DNA from 4 places in the Mesorhizobium sp. WSM4906 genome. Region 1 is predicted to be linked to each of the others. Evidence: riboswitches for the same ligand, from Rfam matches in the RefSeq annotation. Region 1 holds a riboswitch; each other region holds the start of a gene.
The links. A riboswitch is a leader RNA that binds a small molecule or an ion and turns the genes downstream of it on or off. The one in region 1 is predicted to bind cobalamin.

Region 1 (5,239 bases):
GGCCGCCTTGCCGAAGATCTTGCCGAGCTTCTCGACATCGCCAAAGAGCAGGTCCATCGAGGCGGCGGGCCGGTTCTTGTCGAGATGGACGCAGCTCTCGGTCAGCACCAGCGTCTTGATGCCGTGCGGGGCGAGCGTGTCGGGCGTGACCTCGCCGCCCGGCTTCATGCCGTAATACCAGCCGGCGAAGAAGAAATCGGGCTCGACGGCGACGAGGTTTTCGAGCGTCGGATATTTCGGCGCGAGCTCCGGAATAGACCCTTGCTCAGCCTTGAATTCGGGGCCGACCTTGTACCAGCCGGTGATGCCGGTGAGCCCGACGATAGACGGCTGCAGCTTCAGCGCGAAAGCCATCTCGGCCATGTTGAGGTCCTGGATGACGGCGCGCTTCGGCGGGGCGTCGAAGGTGAGCGGCTTGCCGCAACTGTCGACGGTAACCGGGAAGGCAACAGCCGCCGAGGCGAAAAGCGACAAGGCAAAGGACGGCACGAGGCGTTTCATCGGAAGATGCTCCTTGTTTGGACGGTTCAGGATGACGAGGCGGCGCGACCGGCAAGGTCGAAGACGGTGAGCTCGCGGTCTTCGGTCGGGTGCTGCAGATGCAGCACGTCGATGCCGAAGACCTCGCGGATGAGCGGCTGCGCCAGCGCCTGGCGCGGCGGCGCCAGCGCGTGCAGCCGGGCGTTGCTCATCACCGCGACACGGGTGGCGAAGGGCGCCACCAGAGCGAGATCATGCAGCACGGCGACGACGGTCATGTCGAAGCCGGCCACCAGGCCGAGCAGCTCGCCGCGGGCGCGCGGATCGAGGTGGTTGGTCGGCTCGTCGAGGAACAGGATTTTCGGCTCCTGCGCGATAGCGCGGGCGAGCTGCGCGCGCTGGCGTTCGCCGCCGGACAGCGAGCCGATGGTGCGCGCGAGCAGCGGCAAGAGCCCGGTCCGCCGCAGCGCTTCGACGACGATGTCGCGGTCGTGGTGCCGGCGCCTCAGGCCGGCGTGCGGGACGCGGCCAAGCTCGACATAGTCGATGACGGCAAGTCGCGGATCCGGCTGGTCTGTCTGGCCGACGACGGCGATGTTGAGGGCGCGCTCGGCCGTGGTGATCCTGTCCAGCCGACGTCCGGCCAAGCGGACCTCGCCGTGGCTCGGCGACAGAGCGCCGCACAGCATGCGCAGCAGCGTCGTCTTGCCGGCGCCGTTGGGGCCGACGATGGCCAGCCGCTCGCCGGCCGCCAGCGACAGGCTGACATTGTCGACCAGCGCGCGGCCGTTGGCCGTCGCGCCGAGGCCACGGGCTTCGAGGACCGGCGGCATCACGAGCCAAGCCCCGCCAGGTCGCCCGGATGGTATCTCCAGGCCGCATATCCGATGGCTTGATGGATACGATCGATGGAGCCGTCCAGCATTCCGTCACTCTCCAAAAATGGCGACGGAAGGATGCTGGGACGAGCCGGCCGACAAGGCCGGTGCCCGCGTCTCCTCCCGGCACACCCCGTCCGGTCAACTCGTGTCGATGGCAGGTCTCCTGGCTCGCGGGTCGTTGCGCCATCCGCCTTCCCAGCCTTGCCGGCCAGTGGCGTTCGGATGGAGCTCGCCGCTCACAGTTGCGGGGGCAGCCACGGCCTCGACCCGAAGCAGGTCTCACCGTGTTCCCTTTTCACCCCTTGCCTTGCGGCTCAGGGACCATGACGCCGCCATCGTAGGTTGTCCGCGTGCGAGTCGCAACGGGCTGCCGCGCATCCCCTCACTACAGCTGCCATTTTGTTCTCCCTTCGTTATGTAATAACGTTACGCACTAGAGAATGCCGCCTTCGTTTGTCAACATCGTTTCGACTTCGCTCACCGCGCAATTTCGATCAAACTGGCTGTCGGCGCGGTGGCTAGTGTCGCCCCGCCAAATGCGAGGAGCCATGAACCCGACCGAGAAAGCGCTGTGGTTTGTCGAAAGCCGTCTGCCCGATGCGATTTCGCTCGACGATGTCGCGGCAAGCAGCGGCGTGTCGCGCTTCCATGTGACGCGCGCCTTCGGCGCCGCGACCGGACGGTCGGTGATGGGCTACGTGCGGGCGCGCCGGCTCAGCGAAGCGGCGCGCAAGCTTGCGGGCGGCGCGCCCGACATCCTGTCGGTCGCGCTCGATGCCGGCTACAACTCGCATGAGGCTTTCACGCGGGCTTTCCGCGAGCAGTTCGGCACCACGCCGGAACTGGTGCGCGCGCAGGGCTCGACCCAAAATCTCGACCTCGTGGAGCCTATCCTGATGGACAGTTCATTTCTCGCCGCACTCGAACCGCCGCGCTTCGAGACCAGCCGGCCCTTCCTCATCGCCGGTCTCGGCGAGCGCTACAGCTGCGAGAGCAGCGCCGGCATCCCGATGCTGTGGCAGCGCTTCGGCCCCTATATCGGCCACATCCCCGGCGAGGTCGGCGACGTCGCCTACGGCGTCTGCGTCAATGGCGACGATGCCGGCAATTTCGACTACATCGCCGGTGTCGAGGTGAGCGATTTCTCCGACCTGCCCAAGGAGTTCTTCCGGGTGCGGGTGCCGGCGCAGAAATACGCGGTGTTCCCGCATCGCGAGCACATCTCGACCATCCGCCGCACCGTCAACACGATCTGGAACAAATGGCTGCCGGCCTCGGGACACGAGATCGCCGACGCCCCGGAATTCGAACGCTACGGGCCGGAATTCGATGCACGCAGCGGCAATGGCGGGCTGGAAATCTGGGTGCCCGTGAAGGGCTGAGTGCTGCGGCTTCCCCCTTCTCCCCTTGTGGGAGAAGGTGTCGCCGAAGGCGATGGATGAGGGGTGTTCCAGCGGAATGAGACGCCGGCGTTCCCTGGAATACCCCTCATCCGTCTCGGCGCTGCGCGCCGATCCACCTTCTCCCACAAGGGGAGAAGGGAAAGAGCTAACTAAAGCTCCAGATTCCAGGTCTGGCCGACCAAATCCTTGCCGAAGGAATGGTGGCGCTCTTCCTCGACCAGCTTGAAGCCCGCCGCCTGGTAGATGCGGCGGGCCGAACCCAGTATGTCGTTGGTCCACAACGTCAGCGTCTTGTAGCCCTTGGCGCGCGCGAAGGCGATGCACTCGTCGACCAGGCGTGCGCCGATGCCCAAGCCGCGCGCCGAGGGCTCGACATAGAGCAGCCTGAGCTTCGCCACCTTGGGCGATTTGCGGACAACGAAGACCGAGCCGACCACCTCGCCTTCGCGTTCGGCGATCCAGCTGCGCTCCCATTGCGGGACGAAATTCTTGACGAACTCGCCGAGGATCTCGGCGACCAGCGCTTCGTAGGTCTCGTCCCAGCCATATTCCTGCGCGTAGAGCAGGCCCTGGCGGTGCGTGACCCAACCGATGTCGCCGACCTGCAGCGGCCGCAAGATATAGGGCACCTTGGGTTCGGGTTTGTCGCCGAGCAGGTCCTGCACGGTCCGCATCGCCTTGACCAGGCGCTCCTGGTCGGCCGGCGCCAGACGATCGAGCAGCGCGCGCACCTGGTTGTGCGAGTCCTGGTTGAGCGGCGCGAAGGCCTCCTTGCCTGCCTTGGTCAGCGCGATCGGCGAGCGCCGCGCATCGGCCTCCGAAGCGGCGCGCTCGACCAGGCCGCGCTCCTCGAACTTCTTCAGCAGCCGGCTGACATAGCCTGGGTCGAGGCCAAGGTCGCGCACCAGGTCGCTGGCGACGAGCCCGTCGCGATGGGCCAGTTCGTAGAGCACCCGCGCCTCGGTCAGCGAAAAGCTGCTTTTCAGCCAGCCCTCGTCGAGCACGCCGATCTGCCGGGTATAGAAGCGGTTGAAGGCACGGACCGCATCGATGCGTTCCTTGCCGGGATGGTCGTGGATGGTCATGGCAGTTCCTCCTGTCGCGGACAGGATCAATCATTTAGTTGACTGAGTCAATAAATAGGCGAGCGGGACACTACACAACTTCGTCATTCCAGGGCGGAGCAAGGAGCGAAGCGACGCGCGCAGACCCTGGAATCCATGCCGTGACTTTAGAGCCCCACAACGGTGCAGACCTTGGGGCTGGAGCACCAGCGTAGGCTGTCCTTCGTTTGCATCGCATCATCCTACGGCGAACGTAACGGCATGGATCCTAGGGTCTGCGCGACGCTTCGCGTCGCTCCGCCCTAGGATGACGACGTCGCGGATGCCGGCGCCAAATTGGCCCGGGCACACTCTCACCCCATCGGCAGCGCCGGCCAGAATTCGACGATGCGCCCGCCGGAAAACACCGCAAGCGAGCCGAAATGCTGCAGCACGGCCTCGCTCTGCGTCGGCCTCAGAAAAGCATAGTCCCCCGGCTTCACGTCCGATCCGGCCGGCAACCCCATGAACTGCTGGTTGGACGACAACCCTATCAACCCGCTCGGCTTCATGACTTCAGGGAACAGCGGTTCGGCCATCCACTTGCCGCCATAGAGATAGCACCCCTTGCGCGGGAAGAGGCCGAGCGCCTGCAACGTTTTGGACAGCGCCGCCGGGCCGGGCAGCACCGGGTCGAGCGCCTTCAGGATCGGCGTCGCGATCAGGGCCGCCGGCTGGAAGCCGTCGAGGCCGGGCGTGTCGAAGTCGCTGGGCAGGACGAAGGCCGAGCCGATCGAGACTTCATTGGCGACGCCGCCGCCATGAAGCAGCGCCGTCTTCGAACCGCCGATGTTCAATGTGCGGCGCCGGTCCGGATCGAGGCCAGCCACGAAATCGGCGGCCTTGGCCGATGCCTTCTTCAATGCTCTTTCGGCGCCGCCGAACAAGCCGGGAATTTCCGGCGCATGCGCCTCATAGGCCATGATGCCTTCGCAGCGCAGGCCTTTCGGAATCGAGAGCGCCTCGATCTCGGCCGGGCTTGAGAACCCGCCGCGATGCAGGCCGACGTCGATCTCGAAGGCGAAACGCAGCTCGGTGTCTAGCGCGCTTGCCAGCGCGCCGTATTCCGAAAGCCGCTCCGGCGTGTCGATAAGCCAGCACACGCGCGACCGCCAGCCGGCGCCGCCCCTGGTGAGCGCGGCGCTGGCCGCGCCGGCCGGCATCGGCTTGCCGTAGAGCAGGTCGCCCTCCGGGAAGGCATCGAGCACGGCCTGCGTCACCGGCGGATGGAAGGTCATGAACCGGTTGGTTTCAAGCGCTCTCGCGATATAGGAAAGCAGCGGCAGGCAGGGCAGCGACTTGTCGACGAGACGCACGGCGAGGCCCGGCGCCAGCCTCTGCTTCACCAGCGCGATGTTGGCGTCCAGCCTGT
Region 2 (5,239 bases), 1.3 Mb from region 1:
CAGAGGCCAAAGGCGATGAGCTCGTGGCGCGGGGGGAGCGTCGGGTCGTGGTAGTCGGCGCGGCGGTCGGCGGAGCGGCCGCGGTCGGGGGCGAGAGCGACGGTTACGTTGCCGAAGGTCGCGGCGCGGAAGGGGAAGCCTGGCGAGGAGGCTGCCTGTAAAGGACGGCGTTCTGTCGCGCCCCCCTCTGTCCTGCCGGACATCTCCCCCACGAGGGGGGAGATTGATCTGTCGCCACCGCTTTCGCCAATCGCCAGCGCTGCAGGAATGGCGCCATCGACGGACCTGCTAATCTCCCCCCTTGAGGGGGAGATGTCCGGCAGGACAGAGGGGGGTGCCTCGCGCAGACCTATCTGGTCTTCCGCGCTGCCCCAGGCAGCCCTGACTGCATCACGCGCGCCTCCCGGCAGTTCCGTGGACGAGCGCAAGTAGTCTTCTAGACTTAACCCGTGTCCGCCCATTTCCAGCGCATCCAGCAACGCGCGCGGCGATTGCGGAATCCCATCAACCGCATAGCCTTGTTCCTTCAGGTCATGCAGCATGGCGAGCACGCTCGAGGGCACGTCAAGCCCGACGGCATAGCCTGTACGCCCAGGTGCGCTCGGGTAGTCCGGGATCAGGATCGCCAGCTTGCGCCTGGCCCGCTCAGTCTGCCGCAGGCGAACGAAGGCCGCGACGCGCTTGGCGACCTGCGCGACCCGATCGGCCTTCGGCCGGTTGGCGAAAGCGCGGAAGGCAAGCGCCGGGTCGGTCTCGATCTCGCCCTTGAAGGAGATCGCGCCGGCCAGAATGCGGCCGTCGAGCTCCGGCAGCACGACGTGCATGGCGAGATCGGCCGGCGCCAGACCGCGCTGGGTCTTCTCCCAGACCTCGCGCCTCGTCGTGGCGACGATGACCTGGAACACAGGCACGCCGGCGCGGTCGAAGAGCGTTTCTGCGCCCGGCTCGGCGCCGGAGGCGAAGGCGGTGGCGGTGATGATGGCGGCAGGGTTCAGCGATGCGAGGGCGGTTTCGACGAAGGCCAGAGACGCCGGGTCTTTTAGGCTGGATACGAAGATCGGCACCGGGGTCAAACCTTGCGAGCGTAGCGCGTCAGCCAACGCATCGATCGGTGCCACGTCGGCGGCGAGCAGCATCGAGCGGTAGAAAAGGATGGGGATGACGGCGAAACTGTCGACGTCGAGTTCCGTCACACCCCCCTCTGTCCTGCCGGACATCTCCCCCGCAAGGGGGGAGATTGCTCTGTGGTCGACGGTTTCGCCAATCGCAGATGTTGCAGATGGCTGTTTTGATGCCCCTGAAGAAGAGGCGCCGGGGCTGGTGACGGCTGATCTCCCCCCTTGCGGGGGAGATGTCCGGCAGGACAGAGGGGGGTGCGAAGGATCGCCGACTTTTGCGAAACCCGGCTTCTCAACGACGCCGACTCCTGGCTCATAAAACCCGGCTTTCGGCACGCTCACTGCCTCGGTCACCACCGCATCCGACCCAGCCAGTCGGGCCAATCTCCGCACCAACACAGCCATATTGGTCGGGCCACCTTCGCGGAAATAGCCGAGTAAGGCGTCGAGCTCGGCGCGCGGCAGCGTCGAGCCTTCGATCAGGCGCTGATCCTTGTCATGGCTTTCGCCCGGCAGCAGCGCCAGCTTGATGTTTCGTTCGCGTGCGACCGCCGCAAGCTGGTCGCAGCCGTAGCGCCACCAGTCGTAACCGCCGAGAATGCGGACCAGGACGATCTTGGCATGGCGGGCGACGCTGTCGATCCAGAGATCGACCGACATCGGGTGGCGCAGGTCGCGAAGGGCAGCAAGCCGCATCGAGGGCAGTCTTTCAGCGTCCGCCTTCCAGGCGGCGGCGAGGCCGGCAAGGTCGCTGTCGGTGAAGGACAGCGCCACGACATCCGCAGGCGTCTGCCTGAGGTCGATCGGCTCGGCGAGATCGTCGAGCGAGGCGGATGTCGTGGTGAGGATATGCATCGCTTTTCGTGTTGGGCTTTTCGTGCTTGCCTCAGCCGGCGAGGATACGCTCGACCGCTGGGCGATTCAGCCCCTTGAGGCCGATGACGACGAGCCGCGAGCGGCGATCGTCCGCAGCCGTCCAGGCGCGGTCGTAATAGTGATTGACGCGCGGGCCGACGGCCTGCAGCAGCAGCCGCATCGGCTTGCCGCCGACCTCGACGAAGCCTTTCACGCGCAGCACGTTTTCCTGCTCGGCGGCGAGGGCGACGCGTTTTGCCAGCTCGTCCGGATGCGAGATCGACGGGATATCGATGACGAAGGAGTCGAAATCGTCATGCTCGTGGTCGAGCTCGTCGTCATGATGGGTCTTGCGGTTCTCGATGTCGTCCTCGACGGCAAGGCCGAGGCCGAGCAGGACCGACGGATCGACCTTGCCGTGCGTCGTCGGCACCACCTTCACGGCACGCGCCACATGCTCGCCGATGACGGCGTTGGCGCGCTCCGAGCCAGCCGCGTCCATCAGGTCGCTCTTCGACAGGATGATCAGGTCGGCGCAGGCGATCTGGTCCTCGAACACCTCCTCGACCGGATCGTCATGGTCGAGGGAATCGTCGGCAGCGCGCTGCGCCTGGAGCGCGTCCATGTCGGAGGCGACGCGGCCGTCTGCCAACGCCGGGCCGTCGACCACGGCAATGACGCCGTCGACGGTGACGCGGCTCTTGACCGTCGGCCACTGAAAGGCCTGAACCAGCGGCTTCGGCAGCGCCAGGCCGGAGGTTTCGATCAGGATGTGGTCGACCTTCGGCGAGCGCGACAGGATCTGGTCGAGCGCCGGCACGAAATCGTCCGCCACGGTGCAGCAGATGCAGCCGTTGGCGAGCTCGACGATGTTCTCCTCCGGGCAGGTGTCGATGCCGCAGCCTTTCAGGATCTCGCCGTCGATGCCGACGTCGCCGAACTCGTTGACGATGATCGCCAGCCGCTTGCCCTTGGCGTTTTCGAGCAGGTTGCGGATCAGCGTCGTCTTGCCGGCGCCGAGGAAGCCGGTGACGACGGTGCACGGAACACGGGAAACGGAAGCGTTCATGGTCAGTCCTTCAGGAGATCGAGAGGCGGGATGCGGGCAACCAGGCCGCGTTTGAGGGAATCGGGCCGGCCGCGCCACGGAATGAGGCCATCGGTCGATGTGGCGAAGAGCTTCGCGCCGGCGACGAGGTCGGCGCCGCTGTTCGTTTCCAGGTCGCCGAAGACATAGCTCCAGCAGCCGTCGCGCAGGAGCGCGGCGCTCAGGCGGCGCTTGCAATTGCCGAGGCATTCGACAGTGCGGATGCGGATATCCTGGCCCGACGCTGCGCTGCGCGTGTCCTCGGCCAGCAGGGCGCCGGCGCGCGGATGCGCGTCCGAACCGCTCTCGTCGCGGCAGGACGAGCAGACGATGACGGTCACGCCGGCCAACGCGTCGGACTCGGACGAAATGTCCGCACTGTTTGCCGGGAAACTGCCGTTGCGATCCAAAACCAGGCTCCTTGCCCGGAAAACCCGCCGGGCGTTCGGATACTTAAAGTCTCAGACGGCAGGTCTCCTGGCTCGCGGGTCATCGCCTTCTCGTGCCGCCTTCCCGGGGACATCCCAGTGGTTTTCGGCTGAGGCTCGTCGCTCACAGTTGCGGGGACAGCCGCGGATTTGGAATTTTTCAACTCCGCACCGCATTCCCTCTTGGCTCCTCCCTTTGCCGGGAGGAGACCGTCTGGGTCAGGATTTAGGCTTACGGCTATGCGCCTGTCAACGCGCGGCTACGACACCCGGATGTCGGCCAGCGCCGGTCCAAGGTCGCCGGCCGGCGTCACCTCGATCGCCTCCAGGCCGAGCCAGGATTGCATCTGCTTCAGCTCTTCGAGCAATTGGGCCGCCGTTTCGGGCGGAGCGTGAGCTTCAGCGTAGGCGGCGTGGACGCGCAGCACGCTGGCCGGGCGATCGGCCCGCAAGTCGACACGCGCGACGATCCGGTCGCCGAGCAGGAAGGGCAGCACGTAATAGCCGTATTGGCGCTTTTCGGCCGGCGTGTAGATCTCGATGCGGTAGCGGAAGTCGAAGAGCTTTTCCGTCCGCGTGCGCTCGAAGACGACGGGGTCGAACGGGGCGAGCAGCGCGCGCGCCTCGACCCGGCGCGGGAGGCGGGCGTCCTTGTGGAGGTAAGCGGTCTTGTCCCAGCCCTCGACCCGCACCGGCAGCAACTCGCCAGCCTCGACCAGTTCCTCGATCCTGTCTTTGGTGTCGCCGGGTGCCAGACGAAAGTAGTCGCGCAAGTCGCCATAGGTGGCGATGCCATGGGCGCGGGCGGAAATGCGCAGCAATTCGCGATGCGCGTCCTCGACCGAGGGTACAGGCAGGTCGAGCACGGCCTGCGGCAAAACGCGCGCGGGCAGGTCGTAGTAGCGCTCGAAGCCGCGCCGGTAAGCGGTGGTGATGCGTCCGGCCCAGAACAGCCATTCGAAGGCGTGCTTGGCCTCGCTCCAGCCCCACCAGCCGCCATTGCCCTTGTGGCCCTCGATGTCGGAGGCGGCGATCGGCCCGCGTTCTGCGACTTCTTTATAGATCTCGTCGATCATCGTCTTGCGCTCACGACCCCATTTGGCGAGGCCGAGATACATTTCCTCGCCGCGTTCGGCGCGCTGCATGCGCCAGCGCAGGAGCGGATAGGTCTCGACCGGCAGGAACGACGCCTCGTGCGCCCAATATTCGAAGATGGCGCGCTTGCGGGTCACGGCTGCATTGTCCAGCAGCGCAAGCGGGTAGGGGCCGAGGCGCGAATAGAGCGGCATGTAATGGGCGCGCACCACCGCGCTGACGGAATCGATCTGCAGCAGGCCGGTCCGGGAGAGCACGCGGGCGAGGTGCCGGCGGTTGGGCTCGCCGCCCGGACGAGGGTCCGTGAAACCCTGCGCGCCGAGCGCGATGCGCCTGGCCATGCGAAGAGAGATTTTTTCCTTCATCAAGGTGCCTTTGCCTCGATCCGTTTACATGTTTCCCGGCCGGTGATTCCAGCCATGCTAGCAGGCAAATGGCGGGAGATATGTCAGGAGAGAAAAGTGGAGTAAAAAGTGAAGGAAATCAAACAGGAGCGGATCGGACCAGTTTCTTCCGATATGGCGTCCAGCGCCGGATTTTGAACAAGGTTTGACTTGCGTCGCCGAAACCGCTGCGCTAACCCTCGCCGCGTTGCAGCATGGGCCCCTTTAAAACGGTTCAGCGGTTAAACTGTCACGCTTCCGCATTAGAGTCCG
Region 3 (5,239 bases), 1.3 Mb from region 1:
GCGGCTCAGGCTTGCCTGGCTGATCGCCTTCGGCCGCTCCTGCTTCTGGACGACCTTCTTCGTCTATGGTCCGCTGTTCATGGTGATCACCGGCGAGGGCAAGCTTGCCGGCGGGCTGCTGGTGTCGGCGGGCAACGCGCTGCTGTTCATGGCGATCTTCTGGGGCAAGGCGGGAAAGCGTTTTGGCGGCCGCCGCACCATGACCTTCGCCTATTTCGCCATGGCGACGATGCTTTTCGCGGCCGGCGGCGTCGGCGACGCCGCGCCACTGCTCACCGCCGCCTTCCTGCTTTGCGGCGCCTTGTTCACGATCGCGCTCGACGCGCTGGGCTCGACCGCCTTCATGCGCTCGGTGCGCTCTTACGAAAGGGCGCAGATGGCGGCGGTCTACCGCACCTATCTCGATTTTTCCGAGCTGACGCCGCCGCTGGTCTATTCGGTGGTGCTCTCTTTCTTCGGTCTCGGCTCGGTGTTCGTCACGCTCGGCCTGTTAGCCGCCTTTTGCGGCTTCTTCACCTGGCGCTATCTGCCGAAGTCGTTTTGACTGGGGACTGAAATGCCGCGTGGCGCCCGCGCACCCACTCGTGGAAGCGGCGCAAATCATATTCTTCGGGCATCAGCACGCCGGCTTCGTGACGGATAGAGCGCAGGCCCTTCTGGTTGACCTCGCAGATCGCGGCGTCCTCCTCCAGCACCTGGGTGCCGAAGGCGACGATGTTGTCGATATCGGTTTGTGCGAGCGCTTCCGGCGCGAAAAGCCATTCGGCGGTGAGCTCGGTCTGCTCGGGTCCGAGCGGCGCGAGCCGCACCGTGCGGACGTAGTCGACATGGCCAACGATGAACATCGAGGGCAGCGATGTGGCGTAGGTCTGGCCGGCGACGCGCTCGGCCGGCGTCAGGCCGGCAAAGACCGGTCCATGGACACGCCCGTCTTGCGACCAGGTTTCGGCGCCGGCGCGCAGACCGCCGGAAAACTCCGGCGCGTCGTTGTCGGCGTGGCGCGCCCATTCCGGATCGTCGTGCCTCGCCATCAGGCCGCGGCCGTAGATCGGCACCAGCCGCGACAGGTCCTTGTGCACGCCCGGGCAGTGCAGGCACTCGTTGAAGTTCTCCCAGAAAATCTTCCAGTTGCAGTTCATCACCTTGCTGAGCCGGTGGCCGGTGACGAGCGTCTCCAGCGGCCAGTTCGCAAGGTCGCCGGAAGCAGGATCGAAGGAGGCTTCCGACGAGCCGCCGGCATCCTCGGCAAGGTTGACGAAGACGAAGCCGCGCCAGACCGACAGCGCCACCCGGTAGAGCGGGAAATCGGCCTTGTCGAAGCCTTCGGGCAGCGATTTCGACGGCACCCGCACCAGGTCGCCGCGCAGCGAGTAGGACCAGGCGTGGTAGGGGCAGGTGAGAAGCCTGGCCTTCAGCCGCCCAGCGCTTTCCTGGCAAAGCTGCGAGCCGCGATGCCGGCAGGTGTTGTGGAAGGCTCGCAGGCTTCCGGTTTCGTCGCGCAGCACGACGACTTCCTGCGAGCCGATGCGGGACGTTCGAAAGGCGAGAGGTTCCGCGAGATCGGCCTCGCGGCAGACCATCAGCCAGCTCCGGTACCAGATCGCTTCGAGATCGCGCTGGTAGGCATCGGGTTCCCGATACGCCGTGGCGGGCAATGTCGGCTCGAGGCTGGTAAGACCATAGTAGCGATCGCGTCCGCTCGGATTCGGCTGCATCGGCTTCTCCTTCGCTGCCGACAGCCGACACCCGGGCCGGGCCGTTGTCAATTGCCGGGCATTGTGGCGTCCCGGCACCGCCCTTAAAGTCGTTTCCGACGCTGGCGCTTGCCGGCTGGTCGGGATCGCAAATATGCCTACAAGAACGATGTCGCTCACCGAGGAGCTGGTCGCTCGCTGTTTTCGAGTCGTCGAAGACAGCGGCCCCGATCCGCATGCCGCGCACCTTGATAACGCCGACTATGAGACGATGCTGGACGCCCTGGAGGCTGAACTCCCCGCTGACGAGCCACTCTGGCTGTTCGGCTATGGCTCGCTGATCTGGAAGCCCGAGATCGATCATGTCGAGGAGCGGGTTGCCGTGGCGCGCGGCTGGCACCGTTCCTTCTGCATGAACATGACGCGCTGGCGCGGTACCAAGGAGCAGCCGGGTCTGATGATGGCCCTGGATCGCGGCGGGCAGTGCAAAGGTGTCGCTTTCCGACTGAACGGCAACGACCGCCGGCAGGCATTGGACAAGCTTTTCCGGCGCGAGATGACGCTGAAGCCGACAAGCTATCATCCTCGGCTCCTCAACCTGACGGGCAACGCCGGACGCTTCCAGGCGCTGGCCTTTGTCATCAACCGCAAAGGCACGACCTATGCCGGTCCGATCGAGGAGAAGGTGGTGGTCGAGCGGCTGGCGACATCCTGCGGCCATTGGGGCTCGGGCGCGGACTATCTCTACAATACGGTGAAGAACCTCGAGCAGCGCGGCATTCACGACCGCCATTTGTGGCGATTGCAGCAGCTGGTTGCCGAGCGGATCGCCGCTTCTTAGAGCATGTCTCACGAAACAGGGAACCGGTTTCGGGACAAAGACATGCGTGGGATCAGAAACCCAAACCCGTGCCGCAATCACGCTGCGGCGTGACGGATTTTGGTTTGCCGGGCGCGACGATTCTGCCTATAGTCGATCGCGTCGTCGGTTCCGTTTTTGGAGCCAAGAGGGAATGCGGTGAGGGTGGAGTTTCCGCCCAAAGCCGTGGCTGCCCCCGCAACTGTGTGCGGTAGTCCTCTCCATAAACCACTGAGGATTTTCCTCGGGAAGGTGGGGAAGGGCGCGGATCCGCGAGCCAGGAGACCTGCCGGCGACGGGAAAGTTGACTTCGATGCCCTCGGGTGGAGGGCGAAAGGACAAGACATGAATACCGCTTCCGTCTCCCTCGGCGCCTCCGTCTCCTCGCAGTCGCGCATCATGCAGCTGGCCTTGGCCGCGCTGCTCGGCATTTTCGTCGTCGGTTTCGTCGGCTTCTCGCATATCGATGCGGTCCACAACGCCGCCCACGACTATCGCCATTCGATGGCTTTTCCCTGCCACTGAGCAAGGCCTGACATCATGAATCTGTTTCGCAACGTCGTGTTCATCGCGGCGATCGCGGGGCTAGTGGCGGGCATAGCGCTCGCCTGCATGCAGGCCTATGCGACCGTGCCGCTGATCCTGAAGGCGGAAGTCTATGAAAAGGCCGGCAGCGGTCATCACCACGATCACGCCGCCGCCAGCACAAGCAACAACGCAATGAGTTCGGCCGCTCCGGCGGACAACGCGATGAGCAGCGTGACTCCGGTGCCGGCGGAAGCGGCTGCTCCGGCCGAGGACGAGGGCTGGGCGCCGGCCGACGGCTTCGAGCGCTTCGCCTTCAACGTGGTCGCCAACATCGTCACCGGCATCGGCTTCGCGCTGATCCTGGTCGCGATCTCCGAATTCGCCGGCGGCATCGGCAACTGGCGCCAGGGCGTGTTCTGGGGCCTTGCCGGTTTCGCGGTTTTCACCCTGGCGCCTGGCCTCGGCCTGCCGCCCGAACTGCCGGCGATGCCCGCGGCCGACCTTTTGCCGCGCCAGATCTGGTGGATTTCGACAGTGGCCGCGACGGCCGCCGGGCTCGGTTTGATCGCTTTCCGAAAGTCGTTGCCGCTTGCGATCCTCGGTGTTGCGCTGATCGTGGCGCCGCACATTGTCGGTGCGCCGCAGCCGGAAAGTTTCGAAACGGCAATTCCGGAAGGTCTACATCACCAGTTCGTCGTTGCGGTGACGCTCACCGATCTGGTTTTCTGGCTGGTGCTGGGCGCAGTTGTCGGCGTGGTGCGCGGCCGCTTCACCGGCACGGCGACCAGCCTGCGCGGCAGCTTTGCCTGATCGCGCCAAGGGTCGTCTGACCTTCATCGTCGGCGGGGCGCGCGCGGGAAAGAGCGCGCATGCCGAAACCTTGGCGACGGCGAACCCATCGCCCTGGACCTACATTGCAACCGCACAAGCCTATGACGACGAGATGCGCGAGCGCATCGCGCTGCATCGCGCGCGCCGCGGCGAAGGCTGGGTCACCGTCGATGCGCCGCTCGATCTCACCGACGCGATCGAGGCCTTGCCCGATCACCAGCCGGTGCTCGTCGACTGCCTGACATTGTGGCTGACCAATCATATGCTGGCCGACCATGACATCGAGGCCGAGTGCCGGCGGCTGACCGATGCGCTGTCGCGGCCGCGCGGACCCTGGTTCGTGGTGTCGAACGAAGTCGGGCTCGGCATCGTGCCGGACAACGCGCTGGCGCGCCGGTTCCGCGACGCCGCCGGCCGGCTCAACCAGCAGGTCGCGGCGGTCGCCGATAGCGTGTTGATGATGGTGGCGGGGCTGCCGCTCAAGGTGAAATAACATGGCCGAAATCGACGACAAGACCATCGACGACAAGACCATCAACGAGGGGGACGCCGAACGCCATCGCGCCAAGATGGCCAAGCGCAAGGCGGTGCAGGATGCCGAGGTGGCCGGCAAGACGATCGAGAAGGGACTGCTGATCGTCAACACGGGGCCGGGCAAGGGCAAGACCACGGCTGCCTTCGGGCTGGCGCTGAGGATGCTGGGCTACGGCAAGCGCGTCGGCGTCGTCCAGTTCATCAAGGGCAAGTGGCATACGGGCGAAAAGGATGCCTTCGCCGCTTTCGGCGACCGCGTCGTCTGGCACGCGATGGGCGAAGGCTTCACCTGGGAAACCCAGGACCTGAAGCGCGACATCGCCGCCGCCGAAGCCGCCTGGGCGAAGGCGCTCGAGTTGATGGCCGACCCATCGATCAGCCTCGTGGTGCTCGACGAGCTCAACATCGCCCTGCGCTACGATTATCTTGATCTCGAGAAGGTGGTCGCGGCGCTGAAGGCGCGCCGCGAGGGCCTGCACGTCATCGTCACCGGCCGGAATGCCAAACCGCTGCTTGTGGAGGCGGCCGATCTCGTCACCGAAATGGGTCTTACCAAGCACCACTTCTCGGCCGGCGTGAAGGCGCAGCAGGGAATTGAGTTTTAGCCGCCGATCAAAATGGTCAGGTAGATCACGATCGCCGACAGAATCGCGAACAAGCCGATCAGCAGCCCGTCGGCGACGCGGTAGAGCTTCAGCGCCTGTCTTATGTCGGTGCTTTCCGCCTCGCGCCGGCCGCCTTCGCCCATGAAGGCGTCCTCGACGATCTCGCCGCCATAGCTGCGCGGCCCTGC
Region 4 (5,239 bases), 1.0 Mb from region 1:
CTTGACGCGTTGCAACGGTGCAGAATTCTGCTTCGCTGCACTCTACGGCTAAGGTAACGGCATGGATTCCAGGGTCTCCGCGACGGAGCTTCGCTCCTGCTTCGCCCTGGAATGACGAAGTTTGAAAGGCTTCGGCTAGTTTCGAGCGATGGCGATGGGTTTTGGCGAAAACGAACGACCGGCGGTCTTCCCGATCTCGATCCCGAGACCGCGGCGCGGCTGATCAACGGCGCCAGCAGCCAGGCCTCGCAGCGCATCGCCAATTCCAGGGACCCCGAAGCGACGTCGAAGAAGGCGATAGCGGCATTCAAGCAACTGCTCGAAGGCTTGCGCAAAAAGCCCCGACCGCACGATCGGGTAACGATATCGCCGGGTTGTGCACCGTTTTGAGGCGGTCACGGTGCCGCCGCAATTGACAATCGCAGACCTGAGCGCATCCTCTCCGGCCATTCTCTTACAGCGCAGCGCGTTCCTTGAACGCGCAAAGGATGCTGTAACACTTTTGATGTTTGCGCATGATCCTTTCCGAAAATCGGTTCCGATTTTCGGGGTCATGCGCGGGGCGGGAGAGTCGGGGCCATGTGGGACTTCAGCATCGGCCGGTCGGTGTCCATCATGATGCGGACATGGCCGTTCATCGTCTTTCGCATGATCGTCTATTTCGGCATCACGGTGGCCTACATCGTGGCGACCGGCACCGGCGCCAGCGTCGGCTACGGCGTAGGCCATATCTCCACCGATCCGGACGGACCGATGTCGTTTGCCTTATGGGGCGGCGTGGTCGGCTTCGGCGTCGTCTCGATCGCCGTCTACTGGATCCGCGAATATATCCTCTACGTTCTCAAGGCCGGCCACATCGCCGTCATGGTCCATCTGATCGATGGCCACGACGTTCCCGACGGCCAGGGCCAGATCGCCTATGCGAAGGAAGTGGTGACCCAGCGTTTCGCCGAGGCCAACATTCTTTTCGTCGTCGACCAGCTGGTGAAGGGGGCCATCCGCGCCATCACCGGCCTGATCGGCGGCATCGCGGCGTTCCTGCCCATTCCCGGCTTGAGCGGCATCGTCAGCTTCATCAACACGGTCATCCGCCTGTCGCTGACCTATGTCGACGAGATCATCCTCGGCTATAACATCCGCATCAATTCGAACTCGCCGTTCGAGACCGCCAGGCAAGGCGTCGTGCTCTACGCGCAGAACGGCAAGCATATGGTCAAGAACGCCGTCTGGCTGGCGGTGATCATGTGGGGTGTGTCCTTCGTCATCTTCCTGCTGATGCTGGCCCCGGCAGCCGCCATCCTCTGGGTGATACCGGGGCAGCTTGCCGGCTGGGCCTTCGTGCTCGCCATCGTCTTCGCCTGGGCTTTCAAGGCTGCCTTCATCGAACCCTTCGCCATCGCTTCGCTGATGCAGGTCTATTTCGACACCATCGAGGGCCAGGTTCCGAATCCTGACTGGGATGGGCGGCTGGCCGAGGCCTCGTCGAAATTCAGGGAGCTTCGCGACAAGGCGCTCGGCTCCTTCGGCGGCTCGCGCTGGGATTCGCCCCGGGCTGCTTGAATGGCAGCCTCCACGACGGCAGACTGATCACGGCTTCGCTCGTCCCCCGAACCAAGGCGGGCGATCGCCGACTTGAGCTGTGCCTCGCCGGCACCGCAAAAGGTTTCGCTCATCACCAGCTCGGGCAGCGGCAGGCGCTTGCCCCAGCCATGCGCTTCGAGGTCCGGCTTCGGCGCGAATGCCGAGACGCGGCCGACGCAGAGATAGGCGATCGGCGTGACATGCTCGGGGATCGACAAGAGCCGCTTCAGCGCCTCGGTTTCGATGATGCTCACCCAACCGACGCCGACGCCTTCGGCGCGCGCCGCCAGCCAGAAATTCTGTACCGCGCAGACGGTGCTGTAGAGGTCCATCTCCGGATTGTGCCAGCGCCCGAGCGGCGAATTCTTCGAGCGCTGTCGGTCGCAGGTGATGCACAGGTTTAGCGCGCTTTCGCAGATGCCCTCGAGCTTCAGTTTGCGGTAGAGCGCCTGCCGCTCCGCCTCGATCGCCGGCAGTTCCTGCTCGCGCGCGGCCAGAAACAGGTCGCGCACCTGTCGTCGCCTTGCCGCATCGCGGATGACGATGAAGTTCCACGGCTGCATGTAGCCGACCGATGGCGCGTGATGGGCGGCTGTCAGCAGCCGCGCAAGCACGCGATCGTCGAGATCGTCCGAAACAAAATGGCTGCGCACGTCCCGTCTTGTGAACATCGCCCGGTAGACGGCGTCGCGCGCCAATTGGTCAAAGTCGTCGCCGCTCGTGGCGGCCGTTCGTGCCTGCATCGCTTGTCCCCTTGCGAAAGCAGTCTTCCGCCTGACCATGCGGACGACCATGTCTGCCGGGCCGGTCTTCTGGCTCGGGATCGACCCGCATCCGGCGCCTTCCCGTCCAGGACAGTGGCTTTTGCCGGCGCGGTCCCCCTCACAGCGTTGGGCACGCCACGGAATTCAACCGTGTTCCCGATTCTCCCGCGTCCGCGGGCACCAGGCAGCGATGGGACCTTATCGTGAAGCGGAAGCCGCGCCAATGCCGCCAGCGACACGGCACGGCGCGATTTTCCCCAATCATTCGGTGCTGGAACATAGCTATCCGGGCGACAGGTGCCTAGATTAGGGGCCATGGCTACCCGTCTCTACACCCATCCGGTATTTCTGGAACACCTCACGCCGCCCGGCCATCCCGAGCGGCCGGACCGTTTGCGCGCCATCGAACGCGTGCTGGACGACGAGGCTTTTTCGGCCCTCGACCGTGTCAAGGCGCCGGAAGGCGACGAGGCGACGATCCTCTACGCGCATCCGGAGGATTTTGTTGCCCGCATCCGCGCGGCCATTCCTGCGAGCGGTATCGTCTCGATCGACGCCGACACCAGCGCCAGTCCGAAAAGCTGGCAGGCCGCGGTGACGGCGATCGGCGCCGCCAATGCGGCGATAGACGATGTCTTCGAGGGCCGCGCCGCCAATGTCTTCGTTGCCGCGCGCCCGCCCGGCCATCACGCCGAAAAGACCACCGCGATGGGTTTTTGCCTGTTCAACACCGCGGCGATCGCCGCTCGTCATGCGCAGAAGAAGCATCAGGCCGAGCGCGTCGCCATCGTCGATTGGGACGTCCATCACGGCAACGGCACACAGGACATTTTCTGGGACGATCCGTCGGTGCTCTATTGCTCGACGCACCAGATGCCGCTTTATCCTGGCAGCGGTGCCAAAAGCGAAACCGGCGCCGGCAACATCGTCAACGCGCCGCTTGCGCCGAGCACCGGCAGCGACACGTTCCGCGACGCCTTCCTGTCGCGCGTGCTGCCGTCGATCGATGCGTTCAAGCCGGACCTGATCATCATTTCCGCCGGGTTCGATGCGCACCATCGCGATCCGCTGGCCGAGATCAACCTGACCGAGGATGATTTCGACTGGGCAACCGGCCAACTGATGGATCGCGCCGGGCGCCACAGCGGCAACCGGCTCGTCAGCCTGCTGGAGGGCGGCTACGATCTGCAAGGACTGGCATTTTCGGTCGCCGCCCATGTCGGGCGGCTGATGAAGGGATGAATTATGGCTGATGAAGCTAATGAAGACGTCAAGGCGATGAGCTTCGAACAGGCGCTCGACGCGCTGGAGAAGATCGTCGATGATCTGGAGCGCGGCGATGTCCCGCTCGACCAGTCGATCAGGATATACGAACGCGGCGAGGCGCTGAAGGCCCACTGCGACCGGCTGCTCAAGGCCGCCGAGGATAAGGTCGAGAAGATCAGGCTGTCGCGCGACGGCAAGCCGGTGGGAACGGAGCCGCTCGACGCCGAATAGAACGGAAGCGGCGGGGGAGAGAAACAGGCAAGGAGTCCAAGCATGTGCCGAAACATCAAGACCCTGTTCAATTTCGATCCGCCGGCGACCGACGACGAGGTCCATGACGCGGCCTTGCAGTTCGTGCGCAAGCTGAGTGGCTCGACCAAGCCGTCCAAGCGCAACGAGCATGCCTTCCACCACGCCGTCGAGGCGATCGCGGCCGCCGCGCGCGAGCTGCTCGACAGCCTCGAAACCACCCAGCATCCGCGCAATCGCGAGGAAGAGGCCGCCAAGGCGAAAGCCAGGTCCGCGCTCCGCTTCGCCTGAGGTCGTGACATGAGCTTCTTCCCGGGTAACGATCCTGAGGCCGGCGATGCCTTCTCCTGCGACCAGATCGAATTGATGGTCATCCCCAACGCCAAGGACATTGGCGGCTTCGAGGTTCGCCGCGCCTTGCCGACCGCGAAACGCAGGCTGGTCGGTCCGTTCATCTTCTTCGACCGCATGGGTCCGGCCATCCTGCGCGCCGGCCACGCGATCGACGTGCGTCCGCATCCGCATATCGGGCTCTCCACCGTCACTTATCTGTTCGACGGCAAGATCAGGCATCGCGATTCGCTCGGCACCGAGATGGTGATCGCGCCAGGCGACGTGAACCTGATGACCGCCGGCCGCGGCATCGTCCATTCGGAACGCACGCCGGAGGAGCTGCGCGGCGCGCCGATGTCGATCTCCGGCCTGCAGACCTGGCTTGCGCTGCCGGACGACCAGGAAGAAATCGCCCCGGTGTTCGCCAACACGTCGGTGATCCGCCTGCCCGAGATCGACGCCGAGGGCGTCAGCGGCCGCGTCGTCATCGGTGAATTTTCCGGCCTGCGCTCGCCGGTCACGACCGCCTCGGAAACGCTCTACGCCGATCTGCGGCTCGCGGCGGGCGCCAGCGTGAAGATCCCGGCCGATGCCGAGGAGCGCGCCATCTACACGCTGGAGGGCGAGGTTTCGATTGCCGGCGACCGCTTCCCGGCCGAGCGGCTTCTGGTGTTCAAACCGGGCGAGGAGATCGTCGTTACGTCGGAGCGCGGCGCGCATTTCATGCTGTTCGGCGGAGCGTCGCTGGGCTCCAAGCGTTATATATGGTGGAACTTCGTTTCGTCCTCGAAGGAACGCATCGAGCAGGCCAAGGAAGAATGGAAGACAGGCCGCTTCGATATCGTTCCTGGTGATGAGGAAGAATTCATTCCGCTGCCGGAAGGTTAGAGCAGGATGGACATCCTGCGCCGACCGCGTCACTGACACGCATTTACATTCGCTCGCCGGCGGCATATTTCGCGCATGATCAAGGCGCATATTGTGAAGATTGGAGCAATTCCGGGAAAAGTGTGAAGCGGTTTTCCGTCCGGAATTGCGTGAAACAG

Region 2: another riboswitch for cobalamin. It lies ahead of QAZ22_RS16985 (DUF1636 family protein); the one in region 1 lies ahead of QAZ22_RS23535 (ABC transporter ATP-binding protein).
Region 3: another riboswitch for cobalamin. It lies ahead of QAZ22_RS17185 (CbtB domain-containing protein); the one in region 1 lies ahead of QAZ22_RS23535 (ABC transporter ATP-binding protein).
Region 4: another riboswitch for cobalamin. It lies ahead of bluB (5,6-dimethylbenzimidazole synthase); the one in region 1 lies ahead of QAZ22_RS23535 (ABC transporter ATP-binding protein).

What each region holds. Positions count from the first base shown of each region.
Region 1 is NZ_CP121355.1:4,898,896-4,904,134, forward strand. It holds gene QAZ22_RS23530 (ABC transporter substrate-binding protein) at 1-501, opposite strand, end outside; gene QAZ22_RS23535 (ABC transporter ATP-binding protein) at 528-1,316, opposite strand; cobalamin riboswitch at 1,497-1,702, opposite strand; gene QAZ22_RS23540 (AraC family transcriptional regulator) at 1,910-2,743, shown strand; gene QAZ22_RS23545 (helix-turn-helix domain-containing GNAT family N-acetyltransferase) at 2,914-3,849, opposite strand; gene QAZ22_RS23550 (alanine racemase) at 4,182-5,239, opposite strand, start outside.
Region 2 is NZ_CP121355.1:3,570,788-3,576,026, forward strand. It holds gene QAZ22_RS16975 (cobaltochelatase subunit CobN) at 1-1,973, opposite strand, end outside; gene cobW (cobalamin biosynthesis protein CobW) at 2,005-3,042, opposite strand; gene QAZ22_RS16985 (DUF1636 family protein) at 3,045-3,470, opposite strand; cobalamin riboswitch at 3,510-3,718, opposite strand; gene QAZ22_RS16990 (winged helix-turn-helix domain-containing protein) at 3,749-4,948, opposite strand.
Region 3 is NZ_CP121355.1:3,614,031-3,619,269, forward strand. It holds gene QAZ22_RS17170 (MFS transporter) at 1-544, shown strand, start outside; gene QAZ22_RS17175 (aromatic ring-hydroxylating dioxygenase subunit alpha) at 513-1,715, opposite strand; gene QAZ22_RS17180 (gamma-glutamylcyclotransferase) at 1,849-2,535, shown strand; cobalamin riboswitch at 2,664-2,862, shown strand; gene QAZ22_RS17185 (CbtB domain-containing protein) at 2,899-3,078, shown strand; gene QAZ22_RS17190 (CbtA family protein) at 3,094-3,891, shown strand; gene cobU (bifunctional adenosylcobinamide kinase/adenosylcobinamide-phosphate guanylyltransferase) at 3,884-4,405, shown strand; gene cobO (cob(I)yrinic acid a,c-diamide adenosyltransferase) at 4,407-5,051, shown strand; gene cbiB (adenosylcobinamide-phosphate synthase CbiB) at 5,048-5,239, opposite strand, start outside.
Region 4 is NZ_CP121355.1:5,898,675-5,903,913, reverse strand. It holds partial or broken gene QAZ22_RS28675 (hypothetical protein) at 187-390, shown strand; gene QAZ22_RS28670 (hypothetical protein) at 580-1,560, shown strand; partial or broken gene bluB (5,6-dimethylbenzimidazole synthase) at 1,740-2,252, opposite strand; cobalamin riboswitch at 2,366-2,545, opposite strand; gene QAZ22_RS28660 (histone deacetylase family protein) at 2,661-3,587, shown strand; gene QAZ22_RS28655 (exodeoxyribonuclease VII small subunit) at 3,591-3,842, shown strand; gene QAZ22_RS28650 (DUF2277 domain-containing protein) at 3,885-4,151, shown strand; gene QAZ22_RS28645 (pirin family protein) at 4,161-5,081, shown strand.